DNA from 2 places in the Kitasatospora sp. NPDC058184 genome. Region 2 is predicted to be linked to the other one. Evidence: riboswitches for the same ligand, from Rfam matches in the RefSeq annotation. Region 2 holds a riboswitch; the other holds the start of a gene.
The links. Region 2 has a riboswitch for cyclic di-AMP ahead of ACFVXH_RS29335 (peptidoglycan DD-metalloendopeptidase family protein). Riboswitches for the same ligand answer to the same signal wherever they lie in the genome.

Region 1 (7,158 bases), on a different contig from region 2:
TGGCCGGCGTGGGAGGCGTTGCGGTCGGCGGGGCGGGTGCTGGTGGGGGACGAGGGGCATCCGCAGGTGGCGGCGGTGCGGCAGGCCGGGGTGGTCGTGGAGGCGGTGCCGGCCGGGTCGGCGCCCGCGTTGGCGCGGCTGCTGACGGGGCAGCCCGCGGGGGCCGGGCCGACGGTGTGGCTGGGCAGCCCGGACGGGGACCCGGGGCTGACCGACGCGCTGGCGCGGCTGGCGGTGGAGCACGCCGGCGAGGTGCCGGAGATCGAGGTGCTGCCCGGCTCGTACGACCTGCCGGGGTCGCGGCTGCTGGACCTGGTGACGGTGATGGACCGGCTGCGCTCCCCGGGCGGTTGCCCCTGGGACGCCGAGCAGACGCACGAGAGTCTGGTGAAGTACCTGGTCGAGGAGGCGTACGAGCTGGTCGAGGCGATCGAGGCGGGGGACCGGGAGACGCTGCGCGAGGAGCTGGGCGACGTCCTGTTCCAGGTGTTCTTCCACTCCCGGATCGCCGAGGACCACCCGACGGAGCCGTTCACCGTCGACGACGTGGCCGGGGACATCGTCGAGAAGCTGATGTACCGGCACCCGCACGTGTTCGGGAACGTCGAGGTCGAGGGCGCCACCGAGGCGGAGGCGAACTGGGAGCAGCTGAAGGCGGCCGAGAAGGCGGACCGCGAGTCGGTGCTGGACGGCGTGCCGGCCGGGCTGCCCTCGCTGGCGTACGCGGCGAAGCTGGTGTCGCGGGTGCGCCGGGCGGGTTTCACGGGGGTGCCGGACGAGGCGTACGGGCTGCCGGCCGAGCTGACGGCCGATTCGGCGGGCCGGCTGCTGCTCGCGGTGGTGCAGCGGGCGCACGACGCGGGGGTGGACGTGGACGCCGCGCTGCGGTCGGCCGCGCGCGGTTACCGGGACGCGGTGCGCGCGGCCGAGGGCCTCGGTCCGGTCGGGGAGTAGGCGCTCAGGCCGCCGTGGCGGTGCGCTCGGGGCGCCGCTGCGGCGGGACGAGTTCGCCGATGGCCTCGCCGACGAGGAGGACGAGTTCGGCGAGCCGCTCCAGGTCGAGGTGGTCGGGCAGGTCCGCCAGCGAGATGATCCGCTCGCCGTCGGGGCCGGCCACGGCGAACAGGTCGATCGGCCCGAGGTGCTTCTCGGCGGTGTCCACGAGGGCGGCGACGTCGCTGGGGCGGCGGATGTCGCCGCAGACGCCGACGACGGGGCAGCCCGGCCGGTCGAGTTCGGCGGCGAGGTCCTCGGCGATGCCGGCGTACTGGTCGGCGATGAGCATTCCGGCGGTGCCGGCGGCGGCGAACCGGCGGGCGAGGCCCGCGCCCGACCCGCCGTCGAGGACCGCGATGACGACGACTGACCCGCTGACCCGCATGGTCTGCTCCTCCCTGTGGGCGACACCGCACCGGCGCCCACGCGTACTGCGGAGGATCGTAGGCACGTCCTGACCCTCCGCAACAGGGATTACCCCTCAGGTGACCAGGCTCACGCCCGCCCCGCGGCCAAGAGTCGGCCAAGAGCTGTCCACGGACCGGCCACGGACCGGCCATGGAGTGTTGGCGCGCCCGACGCGTCCGGTCGCGGAAGCGCGGCGGAGGAGTGGCGGGGAAGCGGCGCCCCGCCGGAGGGAGGGCGGGCCCGTCGCACCGGATACGGTCGGTCCATGCCAGCTCAGCCCGTCCCCGCCCGGCCCGCCGCCCCGTCGTCCGACGCCCCCGCCCCGCAGCTGTTCACCTGGGAGTTCGCCGCCGACCCGTACCCCGCCTACGCCTGGTTGCGCGAGCACTCCCCGGTGCACCGCACCACCCTGCCGAGCGGGGTGGAGGCCTGGCTGGTGACCAGGTACGCGGACGCCCGGCAGGCGCTCGCGGACAGCCGGCTGTCGAAGAACCCGGCGCACCACAGCGGGCAGGCGCACCGCACCGGCCGGGTGGGCATCCCGGGCGAGCGGCAGGCGGACCTGATGACCCACCTGCTGAACATCGACCCGCCGGACCACACCCGGTTGCGCCGGCTGGTGTCGAAGGCGTTCACCCCGCGCCGGGTGGCCGAGTTCGAGCCGCGGGTGCAGCAGCTCACCGACCGGCTGATCGACGGCTTCGCGCAGCGCGGTTCGGCGGACCTGATCCACGAGTTCGCCTTCCCGCTCCCCATCTACGCGATCTGCGACATGCTCGGGGTGCCGGCCGAGGACCAGGACGACTTCCGCGACTGGGCAGGGATGATGATCCGCCACGGCGGGGGCCAACGCGGCGGCGTGGGGCGGGCGGTGAAGCGGATGCGGGCGTACCTGCTGGAGCTGATCCACCGCAAGCGGGCGGACCTCGGGGACGACCTGATCTCGGGCCTGATCCGGGCCGGCGACCACGGTGAGCACCTGACCGAGAACGAGGCCGCGGCGATGGCCTTCATCCTCCTGTTCGCGGGTTTCGAGACCACCGTGAACCTGATCGGCAACGGCACCTACGCGCTGCTGCGCAATCCGGAGCAGCGCCGGCTGCTGCAGGAGTCGGTGGTGCGCGGGGAGAGCGCGCTGCTGGAGACCGGGATCGAGGAACTCCTGCGCTACGACGGGCCGGTGGAGCTGGCGACCTGGCGGTTCGCGACCCGTCCGCTGACCATCGGCGGGGTGGACATCCCGGTCGGCGACCCGGTGCTGGTGGTGCTGGCCGCGGCGGACCGCGACCCGGCCCGGTTCGCGGCGGAGAACACCCTGGACCTGGCCCGGAAGGACAACCCCCACCTGGGCTTCGGGCACGGCATCCACTACTGCATCGGCGCTCCGCTGGCGCGGCTCGAAGGGCGTGCCGCGCTGGCCACGCTGCTTTCCCGGCTGCCCGATCTGCGGCTCGCGGAAAGCCCGGAGAATCTGCGCTGGCGGGGTGGTCTGATCATGCGTGGCCTGCGCGAACTCCCGGTGGAATTCAGTCCGGAGAGCCGTTCCCCGCACGCCCCTCCGCACCCCGTTCCGGATGCCTCTTCGACGCCTCCGACCTGCTGAGATCGCGCTGACGGGACGTCGCCGATCGCCCGCCGACGGGGGTGTGAACACCCATCAATCCGGACATAACGCCGCTGTTGGTAGGCGATCGGACACGGGCCGTAATTGTTGTGTGATATCGGTGATATGAGCTTGTGATTGGTCTGATGATCTGTCTACTCTCCCTGGAGTTCGCAGCTGCGGACCTCGTACGCGGAACGCCGAATCCTGCCCGCCGCGTCACGGGAAACCGACCAGAACCCTGGGCAGGGGCGGGGGAACCAGGTTTGTTGCCGTCTCCCCACGGCTTGGGGTGAAGCCGCCCGAGCGGAATCGTTTCCGCGTACGGCGGCCGGGCCACCTCCCGGTCCGAACCCGACAGCTCACCTCGCAGGCGTACGGAGAGGGACCTCTTCATGCTGTTCGTTGGAACTGGCCGTCACCGTCGTCGCACCCAGGCCGAGAAGGCCATCGCCGTCGCCGGTGTGGCCGGCGTCGGACTCGCGATGCCGCTCCTCACCGCCACCGGCGCCTCCGCCGCCCCGGCCTCCACCTGGGACTCCGTCGCCCAGTGCGAGAGCGGCGGCAACTGGAGCATCAACACCGGCAACGGCTTCTACGGCGGCCTCCAGTTCACGTCCAGCACCTGGAAGGCGTACGGCGGCACCGCCTACGCGGCGCAGGCCAACCAGGCCAGCAAGGCCCAGCAGATCTCGGTCGCCGAGAAGGTGCTGGCCTCGCAGGGTCCGGGCGCCTGGCCGGTCTGCTCCCAGAAGGCCGGTCTGACCAAGGGCGGTGCCCCGGCCTCGGTCGACACCTCCTCGGACGCCAAGCCGCAGTCCGCCCCCAAGCAGCAGGCCCCGAAGCCCGCCGCCAAGCCCGCCGAGAAGCCGGTCGCGCAGAAGCCCGCCGCCCAGAAGCCGGCCCAGAAGCCCGCCGCGCAGCCGGTCCAGCAGGTCGCCCCGCAGCAGCAGGCGCAGCCGCAGACCCCGGGCTTCTCCGGCAAGGCCGGCTGGGACGCCGACGCCAAGGTGTACTGGTACCAGAACAACGGCGGCTGGTACTGGACCAGCCACCAGAGCGTCTACCAGCAGTACGCCGGCCAGGCCGCCGCCCAGCCGCAGTACGCCCCGCGCGCCGCGCAGCAGGCCCCGCAGGCCGCCGGCCACGACTACACCGTCCGTGCCGGTGACACCCTGTCGACCATCGCCGCCGCCCAGGGCGTGTCCGGCGGCTGGAGCGCGCTGTACGAGCAGAACCACTCCACCGTCGGCGGCGACCCGAACCTGATCATGCCCGGCCAGGTGCTGCACCTCGGCTGAGCCGCCCCGCCCGACGCCGGGACCGCCCGCGGCCGGCAGCACCCCGAGACCGGGGTGCCCGCCGGGGCGCCCGCCGCCGCGCCGGAGCGCTCGGCGTCGACGCCGCTCCACCCCGCCGTCCGAAGGGGGCCGGTCCTACCGGTCCCCTTCGTCCGCATTCGCCCGCTCCGGTGGGACAAGCTGGGACAAGCAGGTGAACTACCGGTGGGTAGCAGGGCCACACGGTGAGACGGGACCGAGGCCGACGCGGCCACGGCAGCCCGGGCGGTTAGGCTCTGGTCGTAACGACTCCGCAATCGTCCTGCTGGCAGCACCACCGTCAGACCGGACCCTGCTCTCGCAAGGAGATGCCTCGTGCCGTCCATCGATGTCGTCGTAGCCCGTGAGATCCTCGACTCCCGCGGCAACCCCACGGTCGAGGTCGAGGTCGGCCTCGACGACGGCAGCACGGGTCGTGCCGCTGTCCCGTCGGGTGCCTCCACCGGTGCCTTCGAGGCGCTGGAGCTGCGCGACGGCGACAAGAACCGCTACTTCGGCAAGGGCGTCGAGAAGGCCGTCCTGGCCGTCATCGAGCAGATCGGCCCGGAGCTGGTCGGCTACGACGCCACCGAGCAGCGCCTGATCGACCAGGCCATGCTGGACCTGGACGCCACCCCGGACAAGTCCTCGCTCGGCGCCAACGCCATCCTGGGCGTCTCGCTGGCCGTCGCGCACGCCGCCTCCGAGGCCAGCGACCTGCCGCTGTTCCGCTACCTGGGCGGCCCGAACGCGCACGTCCTGCCGGTCCCGATGATGAACATCCTCAACGGCGGGTCGCACGCGGACTCCAACGTCGACATCCAGGAGTTCATGATCGCCCCGATCGGCGCGGAGTCCTTCTCCGAGGCCGTCCGCTGGGGCGTCGAGGTCTACCACACGCTCAAGGGCGTGCTGAAGGAGCGCGGCCTGTCCACCGGTCTGGGCGACGAGGGCGGCTTCGCCCCGAACCTGGACTCCAACCGCGAGGCCCTGGACCTCATCGTCGAGGCCATCGAGAAGGCCGGCTACGTGCCCGGCCGTGACGTCGCGCTGGCCCTGGACGTCGCCTCCTCCGAGTTCTACGAGGACGGCGCCTACCGGTTCGAGGGCAAGGACCTCACCGCCGCCGAGCTCATCGAGTACTACGCCGAGCTGGTCGCCGCCTACCCGCTGGTCTCCATCGAGGACCCGCTGGACGAGTCGGACTGGGCCGGCTGGAAGGCCATGACCGACAAGCTGGGCGACAAGGTCCAGCTGGTCGGCGACGACCTGTTCGTCACCAACCCGGCCCGTCTGGCCCGCGGCATCGAGACCGGCACCGCCAACGCGCTGCTGGTGAAGGTGAACCAGATCGGTTCGCTGACCGAGACCCTGGACGCCGTCGAGCTGGCCCAGCGCAACGGCTACCGCTGCATGATGTCGCACCGCTCCGGCGAGACCGAGGACGTCACCATCGCCGACCTGGCCGTCGCCACCAACTGCGGCCAGATCAAGACCGGTGCCCCGGCCCGCTCCGAGCGCGTCGCCAAGTACAACCAGCTGCTGCGCATCGAGGAGATCCTCGACGACGCCGCCGAGTACGCCGGCCGCGGCGCCTTCCCGCGCTTCCGCCACGAGGGCTGAGCGCTCCCGGTAGCGCACGCCTGACCGGTGCCCCGCCGTTCACCCCGTAGGGTGGACGGCGGGGCACCGTCGCGACCAGGAGGGGATACGGGAGATGGCTGGCTGGAGGATCCCGGGCTTGGCGGCCCGGCCCCGGTTCACGAGCCGGGCGACCGTCCTCGTCCTGGTGCTCTGCTCGCTGGTGGCGATCCTCGCCTACCCGACGCGGCAGTTCATCTCCCAGCGCGCCGAGATCTCCGCCCAGCGGGCGAAGGCCGACCACGCGCGCCAGCAGGTCGAGCAGCTGCGCCGGGAGAAGGCCCGCTGGCAGGACCCGGAGTACGTCAAGGCGCAGGCCCGCGCCCGGCTGCACTACGCGGTGCCGGGGGAGACCCCGTACATCGCGGTGGACCCGGCCGGCCAGGCCTCCGCCAGGACCTCCTCGTCCGCGGGCGGGGCCGCCTCCGGGCCGAACGCGGCGCCCGGCGGCGCCGCCGGCCAGGCGAAGGCCGCCAAGCCCTGGTACGCCAGCATCTGGGACTCGGTGGACGCCGCCGACACCGCCGCGGCGGCCCCCGCCACCCCCCTTCCCCTCCCACCGTCCCCCGTTGGAGACACCTCCCCCCATGACCACTGAGAACCACCCCACCGTCTCCGACGCCGACGTCGCGGCCATCGCCGCCCAGCTCGGCCGGGTGCCGCGCGGCCTGCGCGGCGTGGCGCACCGCTGCCCCTGCGGCAACCCGGACGTCGTGGAGACGGCTCCCCGGCTGCCGGACGGCACGCCGTTCCCCACGCTCTACTACCTGACCTGCCCCAAGGCCGCCTCGCTGATCGGCACCCTGGAGGCGGAGGGCGTGATGAAGGACCAGAGCGCCCGGCTCGCCGAGGACCCGGAGCTGGCCGCCGCCTACCAGAAGGCGCACGAGGACTACATCGCCCGGCGCGACGCGATCGAGGTGCTGGAGGGCTTCCCGAGCGCCGGCGGCATGCCGGACCGGGTGAAGTGCCTGCACGTGCTGGTCGGCCACTCGCTGGCGGCCGGCGAGGGCGTCAACCCGCTCGGCGACGAGGCGATCGGCATGCTGGAGGACTGGTGGGCCAAGGGCCCGTGCGTCTCCCCGGCCGAGGTCGAGGCGGCCGGTGAGCGGGTCGCCCGCAACCGCGCCAAGGAGCAGGACCACGAGGCCGTGATCGCCGCCAAGCAGCAGAAGGCCGCCGAGCGCGCCG
Region 2 (7,158 bases):
ACCAGTGGAACGAGGGCGACGTCTCCTGCTCGGTGGTGCGCCGGGTCGCGCTGCCGGACGCGTTCTTCGCCTTCGACGGCCTGCTGGAGACCTTCCTGACCGTCCTCGACGAGTTCGGCGCCTTCCCCGCGGTGATCGAGGCTGAGCTGGACCGCTACCTGCCGTTCCTCGCCACCACCAAGGTGCTGATGGGCGCGGTGCGCGCGGGCGTCGGCCGGGAGACCGGGCACGAGGTCATCAAGGAGCACGCCGTCGCCTCCGCGCTGGCGATGCGCGCGGGCGCCCGGGAGAACGAGCTGCTGGACCGGCTGGCCGCCGACGAGCGGATCCCGCTGGACCGGGCCGCGCTGGACGCGCTGCTCGCCGACCGGCTGTCCTTCACCGGCGCGGCCGGCGCCCAGGTCGCCGAGGTGGTCCGCCAGGTGGAGGCCGTCGCGGCCGCCTACCCGGAGGCCGCCAAGTACGCGCCCGGCGACATCCTCTGACGTCTCGTCAGCCCTGAGTCGAGGGCCCCGCCGCCGGACCGGTGGCGGGGCCCTCGCGCGTCGTGGGGACGTGGCCCGGGTCCAGCGGCGGGGTGGTGGTGCCGCACGGCCAGTCGCAGTTCGGCTCGGCCACCTGCTGGTCGTCGGCGGCGAGCACGTTGCCCCGTACGGTCGCGAGGGCGATCAGCCCGCCGGCGGCCAGCAGGCCCGCGCAGATCAGCATCGCGGTGTGGAAGGCGGAGTCGACCGAGGAGGGCACCCGGTAGGCGTCGCCGCTCAGCCCGGCCAGCGCCGGCAGGGCGGCGACCGCGAGCAGGCCGGCCGCGCGGGCGGCGGCGTTGTTGACCCCGCTGGCGATGCCCGCGTGCCGGACCTCGACGGCGGCCAGCACGGTCGCCGTCAGCGGTGCGACCAGCAGCGTCATGCCGCAGCCCATCACCGTGACGGAGGGCAGCACGTCCACCCAGTAGGAGGAGTCCGGGCCGACGCGCAGCATCAGCAGCACCCCGGCGGCGCACAGCAGGGGGCCGACGGTCAGCGGGATGCGCGGGCCGATCCGCTTGCCGAGGCGCCCGGCGCGCGCGGACAGCAGCAGCATCAGCACGGTGATCGGCACCAGCGCGAAGCCCGAGACCAGCGGCGAGAAGCCGGACACGATCTGGAGCTGCACCACCAGCAGGAAGAAGACGCCGCTGAACGCCGCGTACACGCACAGGGTGACCAGGTTCACGGCGGTGAACAGCCGGGAGGAGAACAGTCCGAGCGGCAGCATCGGATCGGGCGCGCGGCGCTCGACCGCCACGAAGGCGACGCCGAGCGCCACTCCGAGCACCCCGCTGACCCAGACGGCGGGGGACAGGCCCTCGCCGGCCGCCGTCAGCGCGTAGGTGATCGCGCCGAGGGCGAGGGCGGCGAGCACGGCGCCGAGGACGTCGAAGCGGCCGGAGGCGCCCTCGTCCCGGCTCTCCGGCACCGACCGGGTGGTGACCGCGATCACGGCGGCGGCGAGCGGCAGGTTCAGCAGGAAGATCCAGCGCCAGCCGGGGCCGTCCACCAGCCAGCCGCCGAGGAAGGGGCCGACCGCCGCCGACACCCCGCCGAGGCCGGACCAGAGCCCGACCGCCGCCGAGCGGTCGTCAGGGTGGAAGACGGCCTGGAGCATGGCGAGCGAGCCGGGGGTGAGCAGCGCCCCGCCGATGCCCTGGACGGCGCGGGCGGCGATCAGCACGTGGATGTTCGGCGCGGCGGCGCAGGCCGCGGAGGCGACGGCGAACCAGACCACGCCGATCAGGAAGACCTTGCGCCGCCCGTAGCGGTCGCCGAGCGCGCCGCCGAGCAGGATCAGGCCCGCCAGGGTGAGCAGATAGGCGTTCAGGGTCCATTGCAGGGACGCGAGGGAGGCGCCGAGGTCGGCGCCGATCCGGGGCAGCGCGACGTTCACCACGGTGCCGTCCAGCATCGCCATGCTGGAGCCGAGCACCGTCGCCATTAGTACCCAGCGACCCTGCGCGGTGCCCAGGCGCAGGGTGCCGGCCTCGGAGGTGGCCACGGGCGAATCCTGCGCTGCCGAGGCGCACGTGACAAGGGTCACCGGTGGGTGTGTTGGCGGCTGGCGGTGCGTGAGCGGACGGGTGCGCGGCGTGGCCGATCTCGGCGCAGGGTCGTGGATCAGTGGCGGGGGGTGAATGGGTTGTGTACGCACCGTGGGCCCGGGCCTGCGGAGGGTCACTGGGACAGGGGCGATCGTTGCCGTTTCAAGAGATCGACATTGCTTCACCCGAACGGATGGGTTTTAGTTCAGCGACCGCCCGGCCAGTCCGGACGGATCCGCCGGGTGGAACGCCGAGTCCTGCCGCTGCCCGGTGGTTCGAAACGAACTCTGTACGGCAGGAGCGGGGGACCCACAGGTAAGTCGCCGGACCGGAGTTCGTGCCTCAGGGCGCGGGCGTCCAGGACCGGCTTGGGGTGAAGCCGCGCAAGCGGCCGGGCAACTCCAGCCCGAACCCGACAGCTCACCTCGCAGGCGTCGGAGAGGAAAATTCCATGCCTGCACAGGCTCGTCGTATCGCCCTGCCCCGCGCCGCCCGCATCGGCATCGCCACCGCCGTCACCGGTGTGTCCTTCGCCCTCCCGCTCGTCACCGCGATGAGCGCCCAGGCCCACACCCCGGCCGCTCCGGCCGCCGCCTCCACCGAGGTCAAGCAGGCCGCGCAGGCCGCCGCTCCGGCCGCCCAGGCCGCGCAGGAGAGCTACCGCGTCGTCAGCGGTGACACCCTGTCCAAGATCGCCGACGCCAGGAACGTCGAGGGCGGCTGGCACGCGCTGTACGAGCAGAACCGCTCGGTCGTCGGCGCCGACCCGAACCTGATCTTCCCGGGCCAGCAGCTCGCGCTGTCCGGCCACGCCGCCGCGCCGGCCGCCGACGCCGCCCCGGCGAAGCCCGCCGCTCCGGCCAAGCCCGCCAAGCCGTCCGCTCCGGCGACCCAGGCCGCCAAGCCGCAGGCCCAGGTCCAGGTGCAGACCGAGGCCGCCAAGCCCTCCGCGCAGCTCGAGACCCAGCTCCAGGTCGCCGTTCCGGCCCAGGCCGTGACCGCCACTCCGGTCGCCGCCGCCACCTCCGGCTTCGTCGCCCCGCTGGCCGGCCCGCGGCTCGGCACCGCCTACGGCGTGGCCGGCTCGATGTGGGCTTCCGGCCACCACACCGGCCAGGACTTCGTCGCCTCCACCGGCACCCCGCTGCGCGCCGTCGCCAACGGTGTCGTGGTCAAGGCCGGCAACGGCGGCGCCTACGGCAACGAGGTCGAGATCAGGCTCGCCGACGGCCACTACGCCGAGTACGCGCACCTCTCCTCGATCGGCGTGAGGATCGGTCAGACCGTCACCGCCGGCCAGCAGATCGGCCTCTCCGGCGCCACCGGCAACGTGACCGGCCCGCACCTGCACTTCGAGATCCGCAACGGCTCGGAGTACGGCTCGGACATCAACCCGGTCGCCTACCTGCGCGCGCACGGCGTCGCGCTCTGACCCCGAGAGCTCCGGGGTACCAGGAACCACCGCCGCTGCGGGCGAACCGATCGCCCGGGATGGTCATGTCGGGTGACCGCTCGACCGGGTGATCGCCGCACGGCGGACATGGGCGCGGGACACGCCCAGGCCGGCCCGGCCGCATGAGGACCTCCTCGTGCGGCCGGGCCGGCCGCTTTCGTTCCCGGGCCCGCCCGGGGTGTTCGATCGATCGAACGAAGCGTCAACTCCGGTGTCCCGCAGGGGGTTCGCCGGGATCTCCGGGCGCCTGCGGGCGCCATGCTGGCGGACGGTCAGCGCCCGGCCGGTCCGGCGGTCGGGCGGGCCGGGAGGCGAGGAGGCCGGATGGCGGTCCGCAGCGGGGGCGTGGCGGGGGAGACGGCCGGGCGGGAGCGGCCCGGGGCGGGCGGGGTCGACCGGCTGAAGGCGGACTCGGTCGGCCTGGTCGGCGTGGTGTTCATGGCGCTCGCCACCGCCGCCCCGATCACCGCGATGACCGGCAACCTGCCGATCATCGTCGGTCAGGGCAACGGCGCGGGCGCGCCCGCCGCGTACATCGTGGCGACCGTGGTGCTGACGGTGTTCTCGGTCGGCTACGTGGCGATGGCCCGGCACATCACCGCGGCCGGCGCGTTCTACGGCTACGTCTCGCACGGGCTGGGGCGGGTGGCGGGGATGGCCTCGGGGCTGCTCGCGGTGCTCGCGTACGTCGTCACCGAGGCCGCGGCCCTCGGCTTCTTCGCGTACTCGCTGCGCGGGCTGGTCCGTTCGCAGCTGGGGGTGGACGTCGGCTGGGGCTGGTACGCGCTGTTCGGGGCGGCGGTGATCGGGGTGATGGGCTGGTTCGACCTGCATCTGACGGCCAGGGTGCTCGGGGTCGCGCTGGTGCTGGAGATCGGTGTCCTGTCGGCGGTCTCACTGGCGGTGCTGCTCTCCGGCGGCGGGCCGGACGGGCTCGCGGCCGGGACCCTGAACCCGCTGAACGCGCTGAAGGGGATGGGGAGTTCGGGAACCTCGGCGGCCGGGCTCGGACTGTTCTTCGCGTTCTGGTCCTGGGTGGGCTTCGAGTCCACCGCGATGTACGGCGAGGAGTCCCGCGACCCGAAGCGGGTGGTGCCGCGGGCCACGCTGATCTCCGTGATCGGGGTCGGGCTGCTCTACGTGTTCGTGTCCTGGATGATCGTGTCCGGCAACGGGGTCGAGCGGGCGGTCGCGGTGGCGGGCGGCGCGGTGCCGGGCAAGGACGGCAACAGCCTGTTCTTCGACCAGCTCGCCGCGCATCTTGGGGCCTGGGCGGTGAAGGTCTTCCAATGGCTGGTCGTCACCGGCTCGTTCGCCTGCGCGATGGCCTTCCACCAGTGCGCGGCCCGGTACCTGTACGCGATCGGGCGGGAGGGGCTGCTGCACCCGGCGCTCGGCCGCACCCATCCGCGGCACGGCTCGCCGCACGTCGCCTCGGTGACGCAGTCGGTCATCGCGGTGGGGCTGGTGGCGGGGTTCCTGGCGGCCGGCATGGACCCGTACGCGCACCTGTACACGCTGTTGGCGCTGCTCGGGACGATGGCGATCCTGGTCGTGCAGACGCTCTGCTCCTTCGCCGTGGTCGGGTACTTCCACGTGCGCGGACGGCACCCGGAGACGGCGCACTGGTTCCGGACGCTGGCCGCGCCGCTGGCGGGCGGGGTGGCGATGGCCGGGGTGGTGGTGCTGCTGGTGCTCAACCGGGACGCCGCGGCGGGGGAGGCGGCGCACACGCTGCTGTTCCGGCTGATCCCGTACCTGGTGATCGGGGTGTTCGCGGGCGGGATCGGGCTGGCGCTCGCGGTGCGCCGGTGGCGGCCCGGGCTGTACGCGCGGATCGGGCGGGTGGTGCTGGAGGACGCGGTCGAGCGGTGACCGGGCCGGGGCCGCGGTGGCCGGCGGGCCCGGGCGTTCGCGCCGGGCGGGCCCGGGCGTTTGTGCCGGGCGGGCCCGGGTTCAGCGCCGGTGGACCGGCAGGCCGTACTGGGCGGCGGCCAGCAGCTCGTGCATCCGATGGCCGAAGTCGTCGGTGTCCCGGGCGGGTTCGGGGAAGACCAGGCGGACGTCGCGGTGGCCGTGCGAGTGGTCCAGGCGCAGCACCAGGCCGTGGCGGTCCAGGGCGAGCGGGCGGACCTCCGGGGCGTGGGCGAGCACGGCCGGGTCGAGCAGCCGGGTCAGGACGTCGAGCGCCTCGGCGTGGTCGTCGGCGAGGTGGGTGAGCAGCATGGCCTCGTACCGGGCCAGCGGGTCGGGGGTGGCGAGGGCGAGGTCGGCGGCGGTGATCGCGCCGGTGGCGTACGGGGTGGCGAGGACGGCGTGGGCGACGTCCACCCGCAGGTGCACGCCGAGGCCGTCGTCGGTGAGGTGGGCCGGCCACAGCCGGCCGGCCAGGGTGAGGCGGGCGCGGACGCGGTCGCGGACGGCGACGGGGGCGATGTCGGTGACGTCGAGGACGACGGCGAGGCCCTCGGCGGCGCCGACGGCGGCCGTGGTCAGCGGGTCGTCCAGGGCGGCGCGCAGCCGCAGCCGGGAGCCGTGCACGGAGACCTGGGTGTCCAGGTGGTGGTGCTCGCCCAGGGCGCGGACGGTGAGCGAGGAGGTCGTGCTGAGCAGGCTGTGGATCCGGTCGGCGGTGCTGGGCTCGGGGACCTCGGTGTCGCCGGTGGGCAGGCTCATGGACGGACCTCCAGTTAGTTAGGTGAGCCTAACCTAATGTGCGACTGGGGGTGTGGCAAGCAGGCGGTGGGGCGAGCGGGCGGGCCCGGGCAGGCGGAAGGGCCCGGACGCGCGGGTGGCGTCCGGGCCCTTCCGTCGGGCGGGGCCGGGTCAGCCGATGACGGCCTGGGCGTCGATCTCGACCAGCATCGGCTCCTGCGGCAGCTCGACGAAGACGGTGGTGCGGCACGGCTTCACGCCGCCGGGCTTGATGTTCTCGTCGATGAACTCGGCGTAGACCTCGTTCATCAGCGGGAAGTCGGCGCGCTTGGTGAGGTAGACGCGGAACATCACCACGTCCTCGATGGTGGCGCCGCCGGCCTCGACGATGGCCTTGACGTTCTCCAGGGTGCGGCGGGTCTGCGCCTTCACGTCGCCGTGGTGCAGGTACTCGCCGGTGGCCGGGTCCTGCGGGCCCTGGCCGGAGACCTGGAGGAACGGGCCCTTGCGGACGCCCTGGGAGAACATCCAGGCGGGGGCGGGGGCGCCGTCGGTGCGGATCTCGGTCTTCTCGAAGGTCTGGGGGTGCTCGGCGGACATCGGGTTCCTTATGTTGTGTGACGGTGCGTCAGTTGTGGTCGGGGCGGCCGCAGTCGGCCGAGACGGCGCGGGTGGTGGCGAGCAGCTGCGGGAGCAGGTCCAGCACCTGCTCGTACGGCAGGACGACGTCCGGGACGGAGATCGAGGCGGCGGCGACCACCCGCCCGCTGGCGTCCCGGACGGGCGCGGCCACGCAGTTGATGAAGGACTCGTGCTCGGCGTGGTCCTGCGCCCAGCCCTGGGCGGCGACCCTCTCCAGCTCGGCGAGCAGCGCCTCGGGGGAGGTCAGGGTGCGTTCGGTGTGCCGGACGAAGTCGATCCCGGCCACCACCCGGCGCCGCTCCGGCAGCGGCAGGTCGGCCAGCAGCACCTT

Region 1: another riboswitch for cyclic di-AMP. It lies ahead of ACFVXH_RS08655 (transglycosylase family protein); the one in region 2 lies ahead of ACFVXH_RS29335 (peptidoglycan DD-metalloendopeptidase family protein).

Annotation. Positions count from the first base shown of each region.
Region 1 covers NZ_JBHVVE010000004.1:284-7,441, forward strand. Annotated here, with positions in the region: gene ACFVXH_RS08640 (MazG family protein) at 1-954, shown strand, start outside; gene ACFVXH_RS08645 (SDR family NAD(P)-dependent oxidoreductase) at 959-1,381, opposite strand; gene ACFVXH_RS08650 (cytochrome P450) at 1,670-3,007, shown strand; cyclic di-AMP (ydaO/yuaA leader) riboswitch at 3,229-3,397, shown strand; gene ACFVXH_RS08655 (transglycosylase family protein) at 3,403-4,308, shown strand; gene eno (phosphopyruvate hydratase) at 4,663-5,949, shown strand; gene ACFVXH_RS08665 (septum formation initiator family protein) at 6,044-6,565, shown strand; gene ACFVXH_RS08670 (DUF501 domain-containing protein) at 6,537-7,158, shown strand, end outside.
Region 2 covers NZ_JBHVVE010000018.1:37,703-44,860, forward strand. Annotated here, with positions in the region: gene purB (adenylosuccinate lyase) at 1-485, shown strand, start outside; gene ACFVXH_RS29330 (MFS transporter) at 493-1,974, opposite strand; cyclic di-AMP (ydaO/yuaA leader) riboswitch at 2,326-2,526, shown strand; gene ACFVXH_RS29335 (peptidoglycan DD-metalloendopeptidase family protein) at 2,529-3,509, shown strand; gene ACFVXH_RS29340 (APC family permease) at 3,855-5,405, shown strand; gene ACFVXH_RS29345 (DUF2470 domain-containing protein) at 5,487-6,206, opposite strand; gene ACFVXH_RS29350 (RidA family protein) at 6,357-6,785, opposite strand; gene ACFVXH_RS29355 (IclR family transcriptional regulator) at 6,814-7,158, opposite strand, start outside.